2 regions of the Streptomyces sp. NPDC048248 genome follow, and region 2 is predicted to be linked to the other one. Evidence: riboswitches for the same ligand, from Rfam matches in the RefSeq annotation. Region 2 holds a riboswitch; the other holds the start of a gene.
What was found. A riboswitch is a leader RNA that binds a small molecule or an ion and turns the genes downstream of it on or off. The one in region 2 is predicted to bind glycine.

Region 1 (10,595 bases), on a different contig from region 2:
GCCGGGGACGAAGTTGATGTAGTAGTGCAGGACGGCGGGGATGATGCCGGCCGCGCCGTTGGTGGGGGCGGTCACGACCCGGCCGCCGGCCGCGTTCTCCTCGTTGACCGACATCGCGTAGAGGGTGACCCACTCCATGGCGTGCGCGAGCGGATCGCCTTCGGAACGGAGCTGGCGCGCGGAGTTCGCGGCCCGGCGCCGCACCTTGAGGCCACCGGGCAGGATGCCCTCGCGGGACATGCCGCGGCTGACGCAGCCCTGCATCACGCCCCAGATCTCCAGCAGACCCTCGTTGATCTCTTCCTCGGTGCGCCAGGCCTTCTCGTTCTCCAGCATCAGGGCGGCGATGGAGAGGCCGGTGTCCTGGGCGAGCCGCATCAGCTCGTCGCCGGTGCGGAAGGGGTACTTCAGGACGGTGTCGTCGAGCTTGATCCGGTCCTCGCCGACGGCGTCCTCGTCGACGACGAAGCCGCCGCCGACCGAGTAGTAGGTCTTCTCCAGGAGCGGGGCGCCGGCCTGGTCGTAGGCGAAGAGCGTCATGCCGTTGGCGTGGTACGGCAGGGAGCGGCGGCGGTGCAGTATCAGCTCGGTCGACTCGTCGAAGTCGATCTCGTGGTCCGTCCCGATCTCGGCGCCGAGCAGCCGCAGCCGCTTGGTCGTGCGGATCCGCTCCACCTCGTCGTCCGCGCTCTCCACGTCGACGGAGCGGGGGGAGTGGCCCTCCAGGCCGAGGAGCACGGCCTTGGGCGTGCCGTGGCCGTGGCCGGTGGCGCCGAGCGAGCCGAACAGTTCGGCGCGTACCGAGGCCGTCTGCGCGAGGAGACCGTCCTTCTTGAGGCGACCGACGAACATCCGGGCGGCGCGCATGGGGCCCACGGTGTGGGAGCTGGAGGGGCCGATGCCGATGGAGAAGAGGTCGAAGACGGAGATGGCCACGGTGGCGGACTCCCTTGTCTGCTCGTGGTGGACGGTGGAGCAATGGGGCAGGAGGTACGTTTCTGCGCCGACTGTCGAGCGTAACGCGGACGCGCGGTCCTGCCGCCTGACGGAAAACGGCGGATGGCCGGCGCCCCGGGAAACAGCGGTTGTCGGCGCTCTGCGCGGGCCCGCGGCCCGCTGCGCTGTGCCTCGTCTCACAGATGACGGGTACCGGATTCGCGTCCGGCATCCGGTGAAGTGAATTTGTTCGGGGCGTGCCGGTCGGCGGGGCCGGAGCCGGCCCGACGGTTCCTTTGCGGAGGGCGGCTCCGGGACGCCGACCGGGCCGGTGATCCGCCCGCCCCGGCCCGCCGGTCTCCCGGCGGGCCGGGCCCGCGCTCGTTTCGCGCCCGACGGGCGCCGTGCACGGCATCGCGTCACGGCCGAGGTGCCGGCCGTGGGCCCGCGTCAGCCGACGCCGGACACTGTGGCGGCGACTGGCGCGGGCCGGGTCGTCACAGCGACTGGTAGAGCGGGTACTTGTCCGCGAGGGCCGTGACGCGGCTCTTGAGGGTCTCGGTGTCGTAGCTGGGCTTGAGGGCCTCGGCGATGATGTCGGCGACCTCGCGGAAGTCCTCGGCCTGGAAGCCGCGGGTGGCGAGCGCCGGGGTGCCGATCCGCAGGCCCGAGGTGACCATCGGGGGCCGCGGGTCGTTCGGGATGGCGTTGCGGTTGACGGTGATGCCGACCTCGTGGAGGCGGTCCTCGGCCTGCTGGCCGTCGAGGTCGCTGTTGCGCAGGTCGACCAGGACGAGGTGGACGTCGGTACCGCCGGACAGGACGGAGACGCCGACCTCGGTGACATCGGGCCGGGTGAGGCGCTCGGCCAGGATGCGGGCGCCGTCCAGGGTGCGCTGCTGGCGCTCCTTGAACTCCTCGGACGCCGCAACCTTGAAGGAGACCGCCTTGGCGGCGATGACGTGCTCCAGCGGGCCGCCCTGCTGACCGGGGAAGACCGCGGAGTTGATCTTCTTGGCGAGCTCCTGGGTGGACAGGATCACGCCGCCGCGCGGACCGCCGAGGGTCTTGTGCGTGGTGGTGGTGACGACGTGGGCGTGCGGCACCGGGCTCGGGTGCAGACCCGCGGCGACCAGGCCGGCGAAGTGCGCCATGTCGACCATGAGGTAGGCGCCGACCTCGTCGGCGATCCGGCGGAACTCGGCGAAGTCCAGCTGCCGCGGGTAGGCGGACCAGCCGGCGACGATCAGCTTGGGGCGGTGCTCCTTGGCGAGGCGCTCGACCTCTTCCATGTCGACGAGGTTGCTCTTCTCGTCGACGTGGTAGGGCACCACGTTGTAGAGCTTGCCGGAGAAGTTGATCTTCATGCCGTGGGTGAGGTGCCCGCCGTGGGCGAGGTTCAGACCCAGGATGGTGTCGCCCGGCTTGATCAGGGCGAACATGGCGGCGGCGTTGGCCTGCGCGCCGGAGTGCGGCTGGACGTTCGCGGCCTCGGCGCCGAAGAGGGCCTTGATCCGGTCGATGGCGATCTGCTCGACGACGTCGACGTGCTCGCAGCCGCCGTAGTAGCGACGCCCGGGGTAGCCCTCGGCGTACTTGTTGGTCAGGACCGAGCCCTGGGCCTCCATGACGGCGAGGGGAGCGAAGTTCTCCGACGCGATCATTTCGAGGGTGGACTGCTGGCGGTCGAGTTCGGCGTCGACGGCGGCGGCGACGTCGGGGTCGAGCTCATGGAGGGAGCTGTTGAGAAGCGACATGAGTCTTTCCTGGAGGGGTCAGGCGCGGTCGGGGTCCTCCCGGACGGATCCCGGGGGAGCTTCCGCTCGGTCGGTGGCGGGGTGCCGGGGCGGCGGGCCGGGAGGGCTCAGCCGGCGGCGAAGGCGGTGTACTCGTCTGCCGAGAGCAGGTCGTCCGGCTCGCCGCTCACCTTCACCTTGAACAGCCAACCACCCTCGAACGGGGCGGAGTTCACCAGCGACGGGTCGCTCACGACGTCCTCGTTGATCTCGGTGATCTCACCGGTGACCGGGGCGTAGAGGTCGCTGACCGACTTGGTCGACTCCAGCTCACCGCAGGTCTCGCCCGCCGTGACCGTGTCCCCGACCTCGGGAAGCTGCACGAAGACGACATCGCCGAGCGCGTTCGCGGCGTGCTCGGTGATGCCGACCGTCGAGACGCCGTTGTCGGCGGCCGACAGCCACTCGTGCTCCTTGCTGTAGCGCAGCTGCTGGGGGTTGCTCATGGCTCGATTCTCCTGTACGCGAGGGTGTGATCGTGAATGGGGTCTTGCACAGTGAGACGCGTGGGGCGCGCCGGTTTCACGACTGCCCGGGGGCAGCGCGGTACCGGCGTCACTTCTCCCGCTTGTAGAAGGGAAGCGCGACGACCTCGTACGGCTCATGGCTTCCACGGATGTCCACGGCGACACCCTCGGCGCCCGGTGTGGCGTACGCCGCGTCGACGTAGGCGATCGCGAGCGGCTTGCCCAGCGTGGGCGAGGGCGCACCGGAGGTGACCTCGCCGATGACGGTGCCGTCGGCGGCGACGACCGCATAGCCGGCGCGCGGGACCCGGCGGCCCTCCGCGATCAGCCCGACGAGCTTGCGCGGCGGCGCGGACTCGGCGCGGCGGGCGGCCTCCTCCAGGGCGGCGCGGCCCACGAAGTCACCGCCGTTGGTGGTCTTCTCGAACTTCACCACCCGGCCGAGACCCGCGTCGAAGGGCGTGGTCGCGGTGGTCAGCTCGTGTCCGTACAGCGGCATGCCGGCCTCCAGGCGCAGCGTGTCGCGGCAGGACAGGCCGCACGGGACGAGCCCGACGTCCTTGCCGGCCGAGGTCAGCGCCTCCCAGAGGGCGACCGCGTCCGCGGGCCGCACGAACAGCTCGAAGCCGTCCTCGCCGGTGTAGCCGGTGCGGGCGATCAGCGCGCTCACGCCGGCGACCGTGCCGGGCAGGCCCGCGTAGTACTTGAGGCCGTCCAGGTCGGCGTCGGTCAGCGCCTTGAGGATGCCGGGGGACTCCGGGCCCTGGACGGCGAGCAGGGCGTAGGCGTCGCGGTCGTCGCGGACCACGGCGTCGAAGCCGGACGCGCGCTCGGTCAGCGCGTCGAGCACGACCTGGGCGTTGGAGGCGTTGGCGACGACCATGTACTCCTGGTCCTCGAGCCGGTAGACGATCAGGTCGTCGAGGATGCCGCCGGCCGCCTCGCAGATCATGGTGTAGCGGGCGCGGCCGGTCTTGACGCCGCCGATGTTGCCCACCAGTGCGTAGTCGAGGAGATCGGCGGCCTGCGGGCCGGTGACGGTGATCTCGCCCATGTGGGAGAGATCGAAGAGGCCGGCCCTGGTGCGGACGGCGACGTGCTCGTCGCGTTCGCTGCCGTAGCGCAGCGGCATGTCCCAGCCGGCGAAGTCGGTCATGGTCGCGCCGAGCGCACGATGCGTGGCATCCAGCGCGGTACGGCGAGGGGCATCAGTCATGGTTCTGGGCTCCCAGGCATGGGTGACAAGACGTTCTCCCCATCTGTCATCGGAACCTGAGAGGTTCACCGGGATCCCGCGAACGGACCCGGTTTGCACCTTGGGTGGAGCCACCCGTCAGCCAGGCGGTGGCTCGCTTTTCAGATCTGCCTCGCCCGCGCGGTATCGGGGCCTGAGAGATTCAAGGGAGGACTTGCTCCTTCGGCGCCCCGCCGTGGCGGCGAGGACTCTCCCGCGCGGATTCAAGCGGCCGGTATGGAGTTGGCTGTGCACGGGTGAGCTGAGCGGTGCACAGTGGCGCCGACATCATTGCACGGGATCGCCGGATGCAGGAGTCCTGGTTGTCGCACCGGCCCGGGCGGCCGCCGTGGTCCGGGGGATCGGGCAATCGCCTTGATGGGTATTACCTTTTCTTGACACTCTTCGGGAAAGGGACGGACACCGGCCGGGCCCGCTAGTGACCGGGAGGGGCGATGACGGTGCACAAAGATGCCGCACTCGCGACAACGTCGGGGATCGCGGGCGCCGCGGTGCCCCGGCCCGCACGCTCGCCCCTGGCCGTGGTCAGGCCGGGGCGCGGTGCCGAGGTGATCGACCTGAGGGGAACACGTCACACCGGCAGGACGGCCGAGATGCGCTTCCCGGCCGGTGACCTCGTGGTGGTCTCCGGGCTGCCGGGCAGCGGCAAGAGCACGCTCATGCACCGCATCGTGCCGGTGCTGGACGGCCGGGGTGCCACGGTGCACCGCATCGACTCGCAGGACGTCCGGGTGCGCTGGGAGCGCGGCAGGCTGCGCCGGCTGCCGTACGGGGTGTATCGCCCGCTGGTCCGTGCCGCGCACTACCTGGGGCTGCGCCGCGCGCTGCGCTCCGGCGACAGCGTCGTGGTGCACGACTGCGGGACGCTGGCGTGGGTGCGTCGCTGGATAGCGCGGTCGGCCCGGCGAGGCGGCCGCGGACTGCATCTGGTGCTGCTCGACGTCCCGCCGGAGGTGGCGCTGTCCGGGCAGGAGTCGCGGGGACGCGGAGTGTCCGGGTACGCCTTCGCGCGGCACCGCAGGGCGGTGGGCAGGCTGGTCGAGGGTGCCGAGGCCGGCCGGCTGCCGAGGGGGTTCGCCTCGGCGGTGCTGCTTGACCGGCCGGCGGCGAGCGCGCTGGAGACCGTCGGCTTCGGCTGAGGCGGCCTCCGGCCGGGGTGGCCCCTCGGCCGAGCTGCTCTTCGGCGGCCGGGCCGCCCCCGCACGCCGGCGAAGATCGACTGCCCACCACCCCCTTCGGCTGCCGCAGTGTCTGCCGCTAGGGTCTTTGGCCAGATAGGGCGGTTTGGAACGGGTGGGTGTACATGAACTTTCCGGAGCAGGGCATACCGCAGCTGACCTGGCCTGCGAATGAGCTGGAAGAGGTGCTTGCCGCCTCGGTCGGGCACCCGGGTGCCGGTGGCCGGATCGTGGAGGTGCTGGGGCGCAGCCGGGTGTGGGTGCCACTGCCCAACGGCGGCGGCCCGGACAGCGCGGGCCCTGGAGCCGGTGGGCTGGATCTGCCGACCACCGAGATCGGCGGCGCGGCGTATGTCCCGGTCTTCAGTTCCGAGCAGGAGTTCTTGCGGGTCGTCGGCTCCCATATGTCCTTCACCGTCGCGCCCGCCCGGGAGTTCGCCCGTGGACTGCCGCCGCTGATCGGTATCGCGGTCAACCCCGACGGCACGGTCGGCGTCCCGCTGCCCCCGCCCGCGGTGGCCGAATTGTGCCGGGTGGGGCGGACGGAGACGGACGGTCCGGCGAGCGGCGGCCGGGTCCGGCTCTTCGAGCCCGACTGGCAGGACGAGCCGGTGGACTTCCTGGCCGCCGCGGGGCTGGAGTTCTCCGGAGCCGGATTTGTCCTGACTGCCCGGCGTGCCCTGGCAAGTGTCGAGGGCGACACGCCCGCGCTGTTCGTCGGTGTTCAGGTCGAGGCGGCCCCCGCCGCGCTCCAGGACGGCACCGCCCGCGAGGCGGCTCTGTCCGCCCTGGGACGTGCGCTCGGCGCGGTGCCCGTGCGCTGGCCCGTGCAGCTCGTCATGCTGGACATCGCCTTGGGGGACCCGGTCGCCGACTGGATGCTCCAGCGGGTGCGGCCCTTCTACTCTCGGGAGCACTCGTAAGCTGGTTGGATGACGGGCGGGTGCACCCCACGTGCCCTGCTGACAGAAGGGACGGACCACGTGAGCGCGGGTGCGCATCAGGGAGCGGCCGCGGCCGGACAGGTCGAGCAGATGCTGCAACAGGTCTCGCCCGGTCGCTACGACGCCTATGAGGCGCTGCTGCACGCGCTCGCCGCGAGCCAGGTCTGGATGCTGCTGTGGCAGGGCCGGGCCGGAATGCCCGACGCGCAGTACGGAAACATGGAGGTCGAAGGCCTCGGCTACGCGCCGTGTGTGACCTCGGCGCCCGAGCTGGCCGCGTCCGGCTGGAACCGCGACCACGAGCTCGTCACCGGCCTCGAAATCGCCGCCTCGCTCTTCCCCGACCGCTGGGGCCTGTGGCTGAATCCGCACTCTCCCGGTGGCGGCGTCGGCATTCCGTGGCTGGATCTGCGCCGTATCGCCGGCGGTCTCGACCGGCTGCCGGCCGGGCCGCTGCGGATCTCCGAGCCGGTGATCGACATCCCGCAGTTCTACGCCCTCCTGGCGCAGAACGCCCACCGGACGCCCGCCGTGCGGTCGTTGCGCCGGGCCTGGGTGCAGCCCGCCCTCGGCGCCCCGTATCTGGCGATCGGTCTCGATCTGTACGACACCGGCCAACAGGCGGTGGAGTCGGCGCGGCTGATGATCCAGCAGTCGATCGGCGCGGTTCCGGACGGCCTGCCGGTCTCGACGGTCGCCATGAACGACGAGTACGACCCGGTCTGCATGTGGATGCGGGCCTCCGCCCGCGCCTTCTTCGACCGCGACGGCTACGCCCAGCCCCCCGCCCCCGCGCCCTCCTACGGCTACGGATTCCCGCGTCCCTACTGACGCCGACGGCGCCGTGGCGCGCCGCTCTCGGGGTCGAATTGCCCCTGTACGCCCCCCGGTTGAGGCGACCCGCGAGGGCTGATCATTCCGCTCAGGCGGTACGGCCGTCCGTATAACGGAAGGCCGTGAAGCACATCACAGTTGCGCATCCTTTCACCGCCAGGACTGGTGAGTGATCGCGAATCGGATGAAGACTCCCGCAGCAGAGGGCCTCGGCCCTTTGTACGAGCGTCATTCAGATCGGCGTCGCGTGAATCTCCGAAACTTCACACTGCGAACTCTCGCGATGCCCGCACCACGTGCACCAGTGATGTGAATCAGGCCGCTACAGCGGCGGGCATTGGGCCGGCCACCGTCGGCCGAGAGGGGTCAAAAGCACCGTGACCGCACCGATCGAGACCACCGGGGCGGCTGCTGAGGCGCAGCCGGAAGCGGTGCTGAAAGGCGTGGAGAGCAAGCGCATCGAAGGGCGCTCGCTCGGGCAGATCGCATGGCTGAGATTCCGGCGCGACAAGGTCGCGGTGGCCGGTGCCATCGTTGTCATCCTGCTCGTCGTGGTCGCCGCGCTCTCCCGCCCCCTCCAGGCCCTGCTGGGGCTGGACCCCAACAGCCCGAACCAGTCGCTGATCGACCCCAACACCACGCTGCCCAAGGGCGACTTCGGCGGCATGAGCGCCGACCACCCCTTCGGCGTCGACCCCAAGTTCGGCCGCGACCTGCTCGCCCGGATCCTGGAGGGCTCGTGGGTGTCGCTGATCGTGGCCTTCGGCGCGACGCTGCTCTCGGTCGCCATCGGCAGCGTCCTCGGCGTCGTCGCCGGCTTCTACCGCGGGCGCGTCGACGCGGTGATCAGCCGGATGATGGACGTCTTCCTGGCCTTCCCGCTGCTGCTCTTCGCCATCGCGATCTCCGCCTCGCTGCAGGGCGGCGCTTTCGGCCTGGAGGGTCTGCCGCTGCACATCTCGGTGCTGATCTTCGTGATCGGCTTCTTCAACTGGCCGTACATGGGCCGGATCGTGCGGGCGCAGACCCTGTCGCTGCGCGAGCGCGAATTCGTGGACGCCGCGCGCGGCATGGGCGCGCGCGGGCCGTTCATCCTCTTTCGGGAGCTGCTGCCCAACCTGGTGGGTCCGATCATCGTTTACTCGACGCTGCTGATCCCCTCCAACATCCTCTTCGAGGCGGCGCTGAGCTTCCTGGGCGTCGGCATCCAGCCGCCCCAGGCGTCCTGGGGCGGCATGCTCAACCAGGCGGTCAAGTACTACGAGGTCGATCCCCAGTACATGATCGTCCCCGGCCTCGCGATCTTCGTCACCGTGCTGGCGTTCAACCTGCTCGGTGACGGTCTGAGGGACGCGCTGGACCCGCGCAGCCGGTGACGCCTGCCGGGCACCCGCACCGCCCAGATGTCTCAACAGTTGTTTGACGTTTCTCGACGAACGAAGGGGACACCGACCATCATGCGAAGGTCAGTTCCGGTCGCGGCTATCGCGGCCCTCACCAGTGCGGGCCTTTTGCTGGCCGGCTGCAGTGGGAGCAAGGACTCCAAGAACGGCTCCGGCGAGGCCAACGCCGCGACCAAGGGGATCGTCAACGCCTCCGACGCGAAGGGCGGCACGGTCAACTACGCGTTGAGCGACGCCCCCGAGTCGTTCGACCCGGGCAACACGTACTACGCCTTCGTCTACAACTTCAGCCGGCTCTACGCGCGCCCGCTCACCACCTTCAAGCCGGGCCCCGGCACGAAGGGCAACGAGCTGGCCCCGGACCTCGCCGAGTCGATGGGCAAGCCCACCGACGGCGGCAAGACCTGGACGTACAAGCTGCGCAAGGGCGTCAAGTACGACGACGGCTCGGTGATCACGTCCAAGGACGTGAAGTACGCGGTCGAGCGCAGCAACTTCGCGCGTGACACCCTCTCGCTGGGCCCGAACTACTTCCAGCAGTTCCTCAAGGACAACGACGGTGGCTACAAGGGTCCCTTCAAGGACAAGGACAAGGCCGGTCTGAAGTCGATCGATACGCCCGACGACCAGACGATCGTCTTCCACCTCGAGAAGCCGTTCGCCGAGTTCGACTACCTGGTGAGCGCCCCGCAGACCGCGCCGGTGCCGCGGGCCAAGGACAAGGGCGCGGAGTACACCAAGTCCGTCGTCTCCTCCGGGTCGTACAAGTTCCAGAGCTACCAGGAGGGCAAGCAGCTCACCCTCGTCCGCAACCCGCACTGGTCCGCCAAGAACGACCCGCTGCGCAAGCAGCTGCCGGACAAGATCGTCCTGAAGATGAAGGTCGCCCAGTCGACCATCGACAAGGACCTGCGGTCCGGCAACACCCATGTGGACCTCGCAGGTCGCGGCGTCGACGGCCAGACCCAGGCCCAGCTGCTGACGAACCCCGACGAGAAGGCGAACACCGACAACGCCCTCGGACAGCGTGTCGTCTACACGGCCATCAACACCAAGGTGAAGCCGTTCGACAACGTCGAGTGCCGCAAGGCCGTCGAGTACGCGATCGACAAGAAGGCCGTGCAGACCTCGCTCGGTGGCCCGATCCGCGGTGAGGTGGCCTCCACGGTCCTGCCGACCGACATCGACGGCTACCAGAAGTTCGACCTGTACCCGCAGAAGTACGACGGTGACAAGCTCGACCTCACCGAGGCCAAGAAGCACTGGGGCAAGTGCGGTGCCGGCAAGACGGACACCACGATCGTGGCGCGCAGCGACCGCCAGGACGAGATCGACGCGGCCACCACGATCATCGACTCGCTGAAGAAGATCGGCGTCAACGCCAAGATCCAGAGCTACCCGAGCAGCAAGTACTTCTCGGACTACGCGGGTGTGCCGAAGTTCAACAAGAAGAACAACGTCGGCCTGATCATGATGCAGTGGGGCTCGGACTTCCCGACCGGCTACGGCTACCTGCAGCAGATCGCGAACGGCAAGGCGATCAGCCAGTCCGGTAACACCAACCTGTCCGAGCTGGACGACCCGGCGATCAACAAGCTGCTCGACAGCGCCATCGCCGACACCGACAAGGCCGCGCGCGAGAAGGCGTACGCCGAGATCGACAAGAAGATGATGGAGCAGGCGGCGATCGTTCCGCTCACCTACTTCAAGGTCCTGCTGTACCGCTCGCCCGAGGCCACCAACCTGGTGTCCACCTCGGCCTTCAGCGGTCAGTACGACTAC
Region 2 (10,595 bases):
ACGGTTCCCGTCCAGCGTGTTCGACTCCTACACGGGGTCCCTGTTGCGCGCGGTGGACACCACGGGCATCAGTGAAGCCGGGCTGAAGGTCGTCGTGGACGCCTCGAACGGCAGCGCCGGCTTGGTGCTGCCCAGCTTGCTGGGCCGGCTCGGCGTGGACTCCCTGACGATCAACCCCGGTCTCGACGAGTCCCGGCCGACCGAGACGGCGGATGCCCGGCGCTCCGGACTCGTCCGGCTCGGCGAGATCGTGGCCTCGGCCCGGGCGGCCTTCGGTGTGCGGTTCGACCCCGTCGGCGAGCGGCTGTCGCTGGTGGACGAGCGCGGCCGGATCATCGAGGACGACCGGGCACTGCTGGTCATGCTGGATCTCGTCGCCGCGGAACGGCGCAGTGGGCGGGTGGCGCTGCCGGTGACCACGACCCGGATCGCTGAGCAGGTGGCGGCATATCACGGCACCCAGGTGGAGTGGACGACCACGTCGCCGGACGATCTGACCCGGGTGGGGCGGGCGGACGGCACCGTCTTCGGCGGTAACGGCATGGGCGGATTCATCATCCCGGAGTTCAGCAGCGTCTTCGACGGCGCCGCGGCGTTCGTCCGGCTGATCGGTCTGGTGGCGCGTACGCAGCTCACGCTGAGCCAGATCGACGCGCGGATCCCGAGGGCGCATGTGCAGCGACGTGACCTGGCGACGCCGTGGGCGGTCAAGGGTCTGGTCATGCGGCATGTGGTCGAGGCGGCCGGTGACCGGGACGTGGACACCACCGACGGTGTGCGCGTGGTGGAGTCCGACGGACGTTGGGTGCTGGTGCTGCCCGACCCCGCCGAGGCCGTGACGCATCTGTGGGCGGAGGGGCCGGATGACGCCTCCGCCCAGCAGCTCCTGGACGAGTGGTCCGCAGTGGTGGACAGCGCCGGACGCTGACCCCAGGGCCCCACCGGCGTGCCGCGATCCGGTACGTCGGTGGGGCCATTGGGAGCGCGCGTCGCCGACGTGCGACGATGTGCGGCATGTCGCAGGAGCGCCCCGATCGGAGCACCACCAAGAAGCCCGCCGCGCGCCCCGATGCGTCCATGTCGCTGCTGACCAACGTGATGGACCACAGCCTGGACGACGGATACGCGGAGGCCGCCGAGCGGAAGTCCGCAGCGGGCGTGAGCGGACTGCCGCGCACCCTGCGCGCGAAATTGGGCCTCGCGGCCGGCCTGGTGCTTGCGGCGGTCGTGGTGACCGTGGGTGCGGCGCAGGCACGGATAGCTGCGCCGACGCTGGCCAAGGAACACGAAGAGCTGATCAACCGCATCCAGCGGGGCACCGCCGAGGCGGACAAACAGCAGAAGCGGGTCGACGCGACGCGGGACGCCGTCAGCAAGATGCAGGCCGAGGCGCTCAAGGCGCACGGCGGCGGCAGGGCCGAACTGCTGGCGCTGCTGGCCGGTTCGACCCAGGTCACCGGGCCCGGCGTGAAGCTGGTCGTGGACGACGCCAAGCAGGCGGAGTCCAGCGGCGGCGGGCCGCGCGAGAGCAGTGGTTTCTCGGACACCGGCCGGGTACGCGACCGGGACATGCAGCGTGTCGTCAACGGCCTCTGGGAGTCAGGGGCGGAGGCCATCTCTGTCAATGGGCAGCGGCTTACGTCACTCTCGGCGATCAGAGCCGCCGGAGACGCCATACTGGTCGACAACAAGCCACTGGTGCCGCCCTATACGGTGCTGGCGGTGGGGGACGGGCAGCGGCTCAGCACCGCGTTCCAGGACAGTGCGGACGGTCAGTACCTGCACGTGCTCCAGGAGAACTACGGCGTGCGGACCAGGATTTCCGCCGAGACCGAGGTCACGCTGCCGCCCGCCCCGAGTTTGACCGTACGAACCGCAAAGCCACAGGCCGGTGCCGCGAAAGCGGACGGCACCGACACAGGGAAGGGCACATCGTGATCGCCGTACTGGGCCTCATCGTGGGAGTCGTGGTCGGACTTGTGGTCCGACCCGTGGTGCCGACGGTGGTCGAGCCCTACTTGCCGATCGCTGTCGTGGCGGCGCTCGACGCCGTGTTCGGCGGACTGCGCGCGATGCTGGACGGCATCTTCGACGACAAGGTCTTCGTCGTCTCCTTCCTCTCGAATGTGGTCGTAGCCGCTCTGATCGTCTTCCTCGGTGACAAGTTGGGCGTCGGCGCGCAGCTCTCCACCGGTGTTGTCGTCGTGCTGGGCATCCGGATCTTCTCCAACGCTGCCGCGATCCGCCGGCACGTCTTCAGGGCGTGAGGCGGATGGCAACCGACGAGACACCGGAGCCGGAGAACAACGGGCCGCGCCCGGAGAAGAACGAGCCGGAGTCGGCGACGAACAAGCCGGAGCCGCCGAAGGACCGCGGCCCGGCCGACCGTCGGCCGCTGCCGCCGGAGAGCCGGGACGCCGCCGAGCGGGCTTCGGTGGAGAACGAGCCGAAGGCGCCGGAACCGGACGGCGAGGCGCGCGACGAAGGCAAACCGGCGGACGCCGGCCCCGAGCCGGGGGAGGGCACTGCCGAAGAGCCGGCCGCCCCGGCCGAAGCGCCGGCGGCGGACGGGCCGGAGGGCCGCTCGGAGACCGGCCGGCAGCGGCTGTTCGCGAGTCTGTGGCCACCGCGTCTGACGCGGGCTCAACTGATCGTCGCCCTGCTGCTGTTCATTCTCGGTCTCGGCCTGGCGATTCAGGTACGTTCCACAAGTGACAGCAGTGCGCTGCGAGGAGCGCGCCAGGAGGACCTGGTGCGGATCCTGGACGAGCTGGACAACCGCTCCCAGCGGTTGACGGACGAACAGCGGCGTCTGGAAGGGCAGAAGACCGAGCTGGAGAACAGCTCGGACCAGGCCGAGGAGGCCCGTAAGCAGACCGTGGAGAAGGAACAGCAGCTGGGCGTGCTGGCCGGGACCGTCGCGGCTCAGGGGCCCGGCATCACCCTGACCATCAACGACCCGACGCGCTCCGTCGAGGCGGACAAGCTGCTGGACACCATCCAGGAGCTGCGGGCGGCCGGAGCCGAGGCCATTCAGGTCAATGATGTGCGCGTCGTCGCGGACACCTACCTCTCGGATGTCCGGGGCGGGGTGGAGATCGACGGCAAGCGGGTCACCCAGCCGTATCGCTTCAAGGTCATCGGCAAGCCCGAGGACCTGGAGCCTGCGCTGAACATCCCTGGTGGGGTGGTCCAGACGCTGGAAAAAGAGCAGGCCACGGTGGCTGTGACCCGTCAGGGGAAGATCATTGTGAACGCCTTGCGAGAGGCGAAGCGGCCTGACTACGCTCGGTCGTCATCGCAGTGAGGTGTAGACGTATGTCGATGGCCCGGGAGGGCATGACGTAGCGGGGGGTCGACGCACCGTGCGCGTGGTGTGTGGTGGAAACTGTCTGAAGGCCACGGACGTTCACAGGATGTCCGGATGGGCCGGAGTGTGCATCGAGGGTTCGTCCTGCCCCACGGGCGGGTCTGTTTCGTACAAGGGGAATCGCCCGTGAAGTTGTTTGGAAAGCTGTTCGGCAAGAGCGCACGACAGGAGGGCGGCAGCGGCTCGGCGCGGCACCGCGCTCCGCGCCAGCCCGACGAGAGTGCTGTGGGCGAGGACCGTCCGCTCTTCCGTGACGAGGTCGGCGGTCCGTCCGGGGGGTACGGGGCGGGTTCTGTTGACCCCTCCGGTGCCGGCCGCATAGGTTCCCAGGAACCATCAGCCTCAAGCACGGGTGGAGGGTTGGCCTTGCCGGTATGTACGAGGTGTGGGCACCGGAACGCCGAGGCGAGCCGGTTCTGCTCCAACTGCGGTGCGCCGCTGCGCGCGGGGGCTCAGGCCGAGCGCCCGTCGGAGACGACCTCGACCATCTCCATCTCGGGACTTGAGGCCTACGACGCGGAGGCGACCGGGCAGACCCCGACGCCGTCGCTCTCCCCGGAGGCCCAGGCGGCGGTCGACGCTCTTCCGCTGGGCTCCGCGCTGCTGGTGGTCCGCCGGGGTCCGAACTCCGGCAGTCGCTTCCTGCTGGACAGCGACCTGACGACGGCGGGTCGTCACCCGCAGAGCGACATCTTCCTCGACGATGTGACGGTCTCGCGCCGCCACGTGGAGTTCCGTCGTGGCCAGGACGGTGGTTTCACGGTCGCCGACGTCGGCAGCCTGAACGGCACCTACGTCAACCGTGAGCGGATCGACTCCGTCGCGCTCGCCAACGGCGACGAGGTCCAGATCGGCAAGTACCGCCTGGTCTTCTACGCGAGCCAGCGAGGCGTCGGTATCTGACCGACCAGGGAAGGCATATGCGCCATACACCGACAGGCGGTGCCGGTTCTGCCGGCACCGCCTCCTCGGCCGGCAAGCCGGTGAGCATCGGCACGGTGCTCACTCTGCTGCGCGAGGAATTCCCCGAGGTCACCATCTCCAAGATCCGGTTTCTGGAGGCCGAGGGGCTGGTCGAGCCGAAGCGCACCCCTTCCGGGTACCGCAAATTCACCCCGGAGGACGTCCAGCGCCTGGCAGGCGTCCTGCGGATGCAGCGGGACCACTATCTGCCGCTGAAGGTCATCCGGGAGTATCTGGACGCCTTGGAGCGCGGTGAGCGGGTGCAGCTGCCCGCCCAGGCGGCACCCTCCCGGGATCTGGTGGACGGCGTGCATGACCCGGACGAGGAGCGGCCCACCGCTGCCCGGATCGGCCGGGAGGAGCTGCTTGCCGCCGCCGAGGTGGAGGAGGCGGCTCTCGCCGACTGGGAGTCGTACGGCCTCATCACGGCCAATGACGACGGCAGCTACGACATCGAGGCCGTCACCGTCGCCAAACTTGTCGCGGATCTCGGACGCTTCGGTCTGGAGCCGCGTCATCTGCGTGCCGTGAAAGCCGCCGCCGAGCGCGAGGCCGGCCTGGTCGAACAGGTGGTTGCACCCCTTCGGCGGCATCGCAACCCGCAGACCAGAGCCCATGCCGAGGCCACCGCCAGAGAGCTGGCGACGCTGTCGGTGCGGCTGCACGCGGCATTGGTCCAGACCGCTCTGCGGGTGCGCCTGTAGTCGGCAAACGAGTGCCCGACTACCCAAACCGGCCGGGCACGTCCTAGGGTTGCTGTGTGAACGAGCTCGACGTCGTGGGTGTCCGGGTGGAAATGCCTTCCAGCCAACCGATCGTGCTCCTGCGGGAGGTGGGAGGCGACCGATACTTGCCCATTTGGATCGGGCCAGGGGAGGCCACCGCCATCGCTTTCGCCCAGCAGGGCATGGTCCCTGCCAGGCCGCTGACGCATGACCTTTTCAAGGACGTGCTCGAAGCGGTGGGCCAGGAGCTGACGCAGGTCCGCATCACGGACCTGCGCGAAGGGGTGTTCTACGCCGAACTGGTCTTCGCCAGCGGCGTGGAAGTGAGCGCGCGTCCGTCCGACGCGATAGCGCTCGCCCTGCGCACCGGAACGCCGATCTTCGGTACCGACGGTGTGCTGGACGACGCGGGGATCGCGATCCCGGACGAGCAGGAGGACGAGGTGGAGAAGTTCCGTGAGTTCCTCGACCAGATCTCGCCCGAGGACTTCGGTACCAACAGCCAGTGATGCCGACGGGTCGGAGGCCTAATTCCGGCCAAACTGTTAGCCCTTCCCCGTCTCAGGTCACGAGAAACCACTCGTAGGGTGATTATCACTCGGCGTGGCGAGCGCGGCGATCGTTGACGCACCCGGGGTGACTGCATACCGTCGATATGGCAGGTCCCGTCCGGGACGTGGAGGACGGAGGGCGGCGTGGCAATCACCGGCGACGGTATGGCGGCGGAAGGGGCGTTGCCGCTCCACTCGGGTGCAGCAGCGAATCGTGCACCCGCGCAGGTGGCCGCAGTGTCGGCGGACGGCGAGACGCAGACCATCGGCTACCGCGGACCGACCGCGTGTGCGGCGGCGGGGATCACCTACCGGCAGCTGGACTACTGGGCCCGTACGGGCCTGGTGGAGCCGAGCGTGCGGCCCGCGTACGGATCCGGGACCCAGCGGCTCTACAGCTTCCGGGACGTCGTCGTTCTCAAAATCGTCAAACGGCTGCTCGACACCGGGGTCTCGCTGCAGAACATCCGTACCGCCGTTCAGCACCTGCGCTCGCGCGGGCTTGCGGACCTGACGCGGATGACGCTCATGAGCGATGGCGCGACGGTCTACGAGTGCACCTCGCCCGATCAGGTCGTGGATCTCCTCCAGGGCGGCCAGGGCGTGTTCGGTATCGCGGTCGGCGTGGTCTGGCGGGACGTGGAGGGCGCGCTCTCCCAGCTGCACGGTGAGCGTGTGGACACCGGCGAGACGCTCGTCGGGAAGAATCCGCACGACGAGCTGGCGCGGCGCCGCAACCGGGCGGGCTGAGCGCCCGACGCGCTTTCCGGCCCTGCGCGCGGGGCGATTGTCAGTGGTGTGCGGGAGCATCGATGGTGTGAGACCTGCGCCGACGATCCTGCACCTGGACATGGATGCCTTCTTCGCGGCCGCCGAACAGGCGGCCAAGCCGAGTCTGCGCGGGAAGCCCGTGGTGGTCGGCGGGATCGGGCCGCGCGGGGTGGTCTCCACGGCGTCGTACGAAGCCCGGGTCTTCGGCATCCGTTCGGCGATGCCCACAGCTCAGGCGCGTCGCCTGTGCCCCAACGCCGCGTATCTCAATCCCCGCTTCACCCTCTACCGCCAGGTGAGTGAGACGGTGATGCAGCTGTTGCACGCCCTGTCGCCCCTGGTGGAGCCGCTGAGCCTGGACGAGGCGTTCGTCGACCTGGAGGCCGGCGGTGTCGCGGCGGAGACGTCCGCCGTCCGCGCGGTGGGGGAGCGGCTGCGGCGCGAAATCCGGGAGGCCACCGGACTGACGGGTTCGGTGGGGCTCGCGGGGGCCAAGATGCTGGCGAAGATCGCGTCCGAGGCGGCGAAACCGGACGGGCTCGTGGTGATCGAGCCGGGCACCGAGCGGGAGCTGCTGGGACCGATGACGGTGCGCACCCTGCCCGGGGTCGGGCCCGCCACTGCCGAGGCGCTGCGCCGGGCCGGGATCACGACGGTCGCGGAGACCGCGGAGGCCGGTGAGGCGGAGCTGGTGCGCCTGTTGGGGAAGTCCCACGGCGCCGGGCTGTACGCGATGGCACTGGGCCGGGATGACCGGCCGGTGGTGGCGGAGCGGGACGCGAAGTCGATCTCGGTCGAGGACACCTTCGAGGTGGACCTGACCGACCGTACCCGGGTGCGGTCGGAGGTGGTGCGCCTCGCGGACCGCTGTGTGCAGCGGCTGCGGGCCGCCGGGCGCTCCGGACGTACGGTCGTGATCAAGGTCCGGAGCTACGACTTCTCGACGCTGACCCGCTCCGAGACGCTCCGCGGCCCCACCGACGACCCCTCGGTCGTGCGGGAGGCCGCCGCACGGCTGCTGGAGACCGTGGACACCACGGGCGGCGTGCGGCTGCTGGGGGTCGGGGTGAGCGGGCTGGCCGACTTCACGCAGGAGGACCTCTTCGCCCAGGTCGCGACCGAGCGGGAGGCCGCGGAGACCGCGAAGGCGACTCAGGAGCACACGGCGGACGAGGCAGGCGAGCAGGAGCCGCGAGAGCTGCCGCGTCGCTGGCTGCCGGGGCTCGACATCGTGCACGACGAGTACGGCGCCGGTTGGGTGCAGGGGAGCGGGGTCGGGAGAGTGACCGTCCGCTTCGAGACGCCGTGGTCCGCACCGGGAAGGGTGCGGACCTTTGCCGTCGAGGACCCTGCGTTGCGGCCCGGGGAGCCACTGCCGCTGGTGCGGGAGAAGCCGAGCGGGGCTCAGTCCTCCGAACCGGCGATCCTGCCGAAGTCCTTGTCGCCCGCCGAGGAGACCGCGTCGGAGGCGGGGGAGGAGATATCCAGCCGGTAGTGGTGGTAGAGCTGAAGCTCCTGCTCGGGAGAGAGGTGCCGGCCGACACCGAAGTCGGGGGCGTCCTTGATCAGCTTGCGGTCGAAGGGGATGCGCAGGCCCTCGTCGGCCAGCTCGCTCGGCTCGAGCGGGACGAAGGCGTCCCTGCTGAACAGGCCGGTGCGCACGGCCGCCCACTCCGGTTCCCCGGTCGCGTCGTCGAGATAGACCTCGTCGACGGTGCCGATTTTCGTGCCGTGCCGGTCGAACGCCTTGCGGCCGATCAGGCTCCGGGGATCGATGTCGGTTTGCACGGCCCCTCCATATGGTCGCAGCTGCCCTGTCACCACTACCAAACGGCACATTTCATGCCCCGGCCACTCGAAAGTTCCTCCGGGAGGTGCGCTGGTAGGCTGGCGAATGGCTGCAGACCCCATGCGGGAGAGTCCTTTGTCGTTCGCGACGGGGGCGCCGAAGGAGCAAATCCTCCCCGGAATCTCTCAGGCACACGTACCGCATGGACGAGGTCACTCTGGAAAGCAGGGCGGGCCACGGACAGGCACAACGCCGGAACCCATCCTCACCGACGGTGAAAGTCGGACCGCAGCGCGCGGGCCGGCGAAGCTCTCAGGTTGAGATGACAGAGGGGGAGGCCGTCCGGGCACCAGTGCCGTGGTGCCCCTCGTAGGTCGTATGACCAGGAGGCCCCCGCAGATGACCACCAATCGCATCTCCTTGACCGAGCTGGAGCGCGGTACCCCCTTCGAGCACCGGCACATCGGGCCTGACCACGAGGCGCAGGCGAAGATGCTCGCGCACGTCGGATTCGGATCGCTGGACGAGCTCACCGCCACCGCAGTCCCCGATGTGATCAAGAGCGCCGAGGCCCTGGGGCTGCCCCAGGGCCGCTCCGAGGCCGAGGTCCTGGAGGAGCTGCGCAGTCTCGCGGACCGCAACCAGGTCCTGTCCTCCATGATCGGCCTGGGCTACTACGGCACGTTCACACCGCCGGTGATCCTGCGCAACGTCATGGAGAACCCGTCCTGGTACACGGCCTACACGCCGTACCAGCCGGAGATCTCGCAGGGTCGGCTGGAGGCGCTGCTGAACTTCCAGACCATGGTCGCCGACCTGACGGGTCTGCCCACCTCCGGCGCTTCGCTCCTGGACGAGGGCACCGCCGCAGCCGAGGCCATGTCGCTCGCCCGGCGGGTCGGCAAGGTCAAGAAGGGCGTCTTCCTGGTCGACGCCGACTGTCTGCCGCAGACCATCGCCGTGCTCCAGACCCGTGCCGAGCCGACCGGCGTCGAGGTCGTGGTCGCGGACCTCGGCGACGGCATTCCGGCCGAGATCGCCGAGCGTGGTGTCTTCGGCGTGCTCCTGCAGTACCCGGGTGCCTCCGGTGCGGTGCGCGACCCGCGCGCGGTCATCGCGCAGGCGCAGGAGCTGGGCGCCGTCGTCACCGTCGCCGCCGACCTCCTCGCCCTGACGCTGCTGACCTCGCCCGGCGAGCTCGGCGCGGACATCGCCGTCGGCACGACGCAGCGCTTCGGCGTCCCGATGGGCTTCGGCGGGCCGCACGCCGGCTTCATGGCCGTACGCGAGAAGTTCGCCCGCAGCCTCCCCGGCCGCCTGGTGGGCGTCTCGGTCGACGCCGACGGCAACAAGGCGTACCGCCTGGCCCTGCAGACCCGTGAGCAGCACATCCGCCGGGAGAAGGCCACCAGCAACATCTGCACCGCGCAGGTGCTGCTCGCCGTCATGGCCGGCATGTACGCGGTCTACCATGGCCCGGACGGCCTGGCCGCCATCGCGCGGCGCACCCATCGCTATGCCACCCTCCTCGCCGAGGGCCTGCGGGCGGGCGGTGTGGAGATCGTGCACGGCGCCTACTTCGACACGCTGACCGCGCGGGTGCCCGGCCGCGCCGCCGAGGTCGTGGCCGCCGCCCGCGAGGCCGGCATCAACCTCCGCCAGGTCGACGCCGACCTCGTCGGCATCGCCTGCGACGAGACCACCGGCCGCGGGCAGCTGGCCGGCGTTTTCGGCGCCTTCGGCGTCCAGGCCGACATCGAGCAGCTGGACGCCGCCGCGGGCGAGGGACTGCCGCAGGAGCTGCTGCGCACCGACGACTACCTCGGCCACCCGGTCTTCCACCAGCACCGTTCCGAGACCGCGATGCTGCGCTACCTGCGCACCCTCGCCGACAAGGACTACGCGCTGGACCGCGGCATGATCCCGCTCGGCTCCTGCACGATGAAGCTGAACGCCACCACCGAGATGGAGCCGGTCACATGGCCGGCGTTCGGGCAGCTGCACCCCTTCGCGCCGGCCGGTCAGGCGCAGGGCTACCTCACCCTGATCCAGGAGCTCGAGGAGCAGCTGGCCACGGTCACCGGCTACGACAAGGTCTCCATCCAGCCGAATGCCGGCTCCCAGGGCGAACTGGCGGGCCTGCTGGCCGTGCGTGCCTACCACCGCGCCAACGGCGACGAGCAGCGCACCATCTGCCTGATCCCCTCCTCCGCGCACGGCACCAACGCCGCCAGCGCCGTGATGGCGGGGATGAAGGTCGTCGTCGTCAAGACCGGCGAGGACGGTGAGGTCGACACCGACGATCTGCACGCCAAGATCGACAAGCACCGCGACGAACTCGCGGTCCTGATGGTCACCTACCCCTCCACCCACGGCGTGTTCGAGGAGCACATCACGCAGATCTGCGCCGCGGTGCACGACGCGGG

Region 1: linked by a shared signal. The riboswitch ahead of gcvT (glycine cleavage system aminomethyltransferase GcvT) and the one ahead of gcvP (aminomethyl-transferring glycine dehydrogenase) in region 2 are both predicted to bind glycine.

Annotation. Positions count from the first base shown of each region.
Region 1 is NZ_JBICZL010000012.1:291,373-301,967, reverse strand. It holds gene ACGFZW_RS27005 (L-serine ammonia-lyase) at 1-936, opposite strand, end outside; gene glyA (serine hydroxymethyltransferase) at 1,434-2,693, opposite strand; gene gcvH (glycine cleavage system protein GcvH) at 2,801-3,178, opposite strand; gene gcvT (glycine cleavage system aminomethyltransferase GcvT) at 3,288-4,415, opposite strand; glycine riboswitch at 4,566-4,660, opposite strand; gene ACGFZW_RS26985 (AAA family ATPase) at 4,889-5,593, shown strand; gene ACGFZW_RS26980 (enhanced serine sensitivity protein SseB) at 5,758-6,555, shown strand; gene ACGFZW_RS26975 (enhanced serine sensitivity protein SseB C-terminal domain-containing protein) at 6,616-7,407, shown strand; gene ACGFZW_RS26970 (ABC transporter permease) at 7,788-8,786, shown strand; gene ACGFZW_RS26965 (ABC transporter substrate-binding protein) at 8,868-10,595, shown strand, end outside.
Region 2 is NZ_JBICZL010000010.1:2,473-13,067, forward strand. It holds gene ACGFZW_RS22250 (sugar phosphate nucleotidyltransferase) at 1-928, shown strand, start outside; gene ACGFZW_RS22255 (DUF881 domain-containing protein) at 1,006-1,938, shown strand; gene ACGFZW_RS22260 (small basic family protein) at 1,935-2,267, shown strand; gene ACGFZW_RS22265 (DUF881 domain-containing protein) at 2,273-3,307, shown strand; gene ACGFZW_RS22270 (FHA domain-containing protein) at 3,425-4,273, shown strand; gene ACGFZW_RS22275 (MerR family transcriptional regulator) at 4,291-5,037, shown strand; gene ACGFZW_RS22280 (bifunctional nuclease family protein) at 5,094-5,567, shown strand; gene ACGFZW_RS22285 (MerR family transcriptional regulator) at 5,754-6,359, shown strand; gene ACGFZW_RS22290 (DNA polymerase IV) at 6,427-7,875, shown strand; gene ACGFZW_RS22295 (PRC-barrel domain-containing protein) at 7,785-8,168, opposite strand; glycine riboswitch at 8,283-8,380, shown strand; gene gcvP (aminomethyl-transferring glycine dehydrogenase) at 8,569-10,595, shown strand, end outside.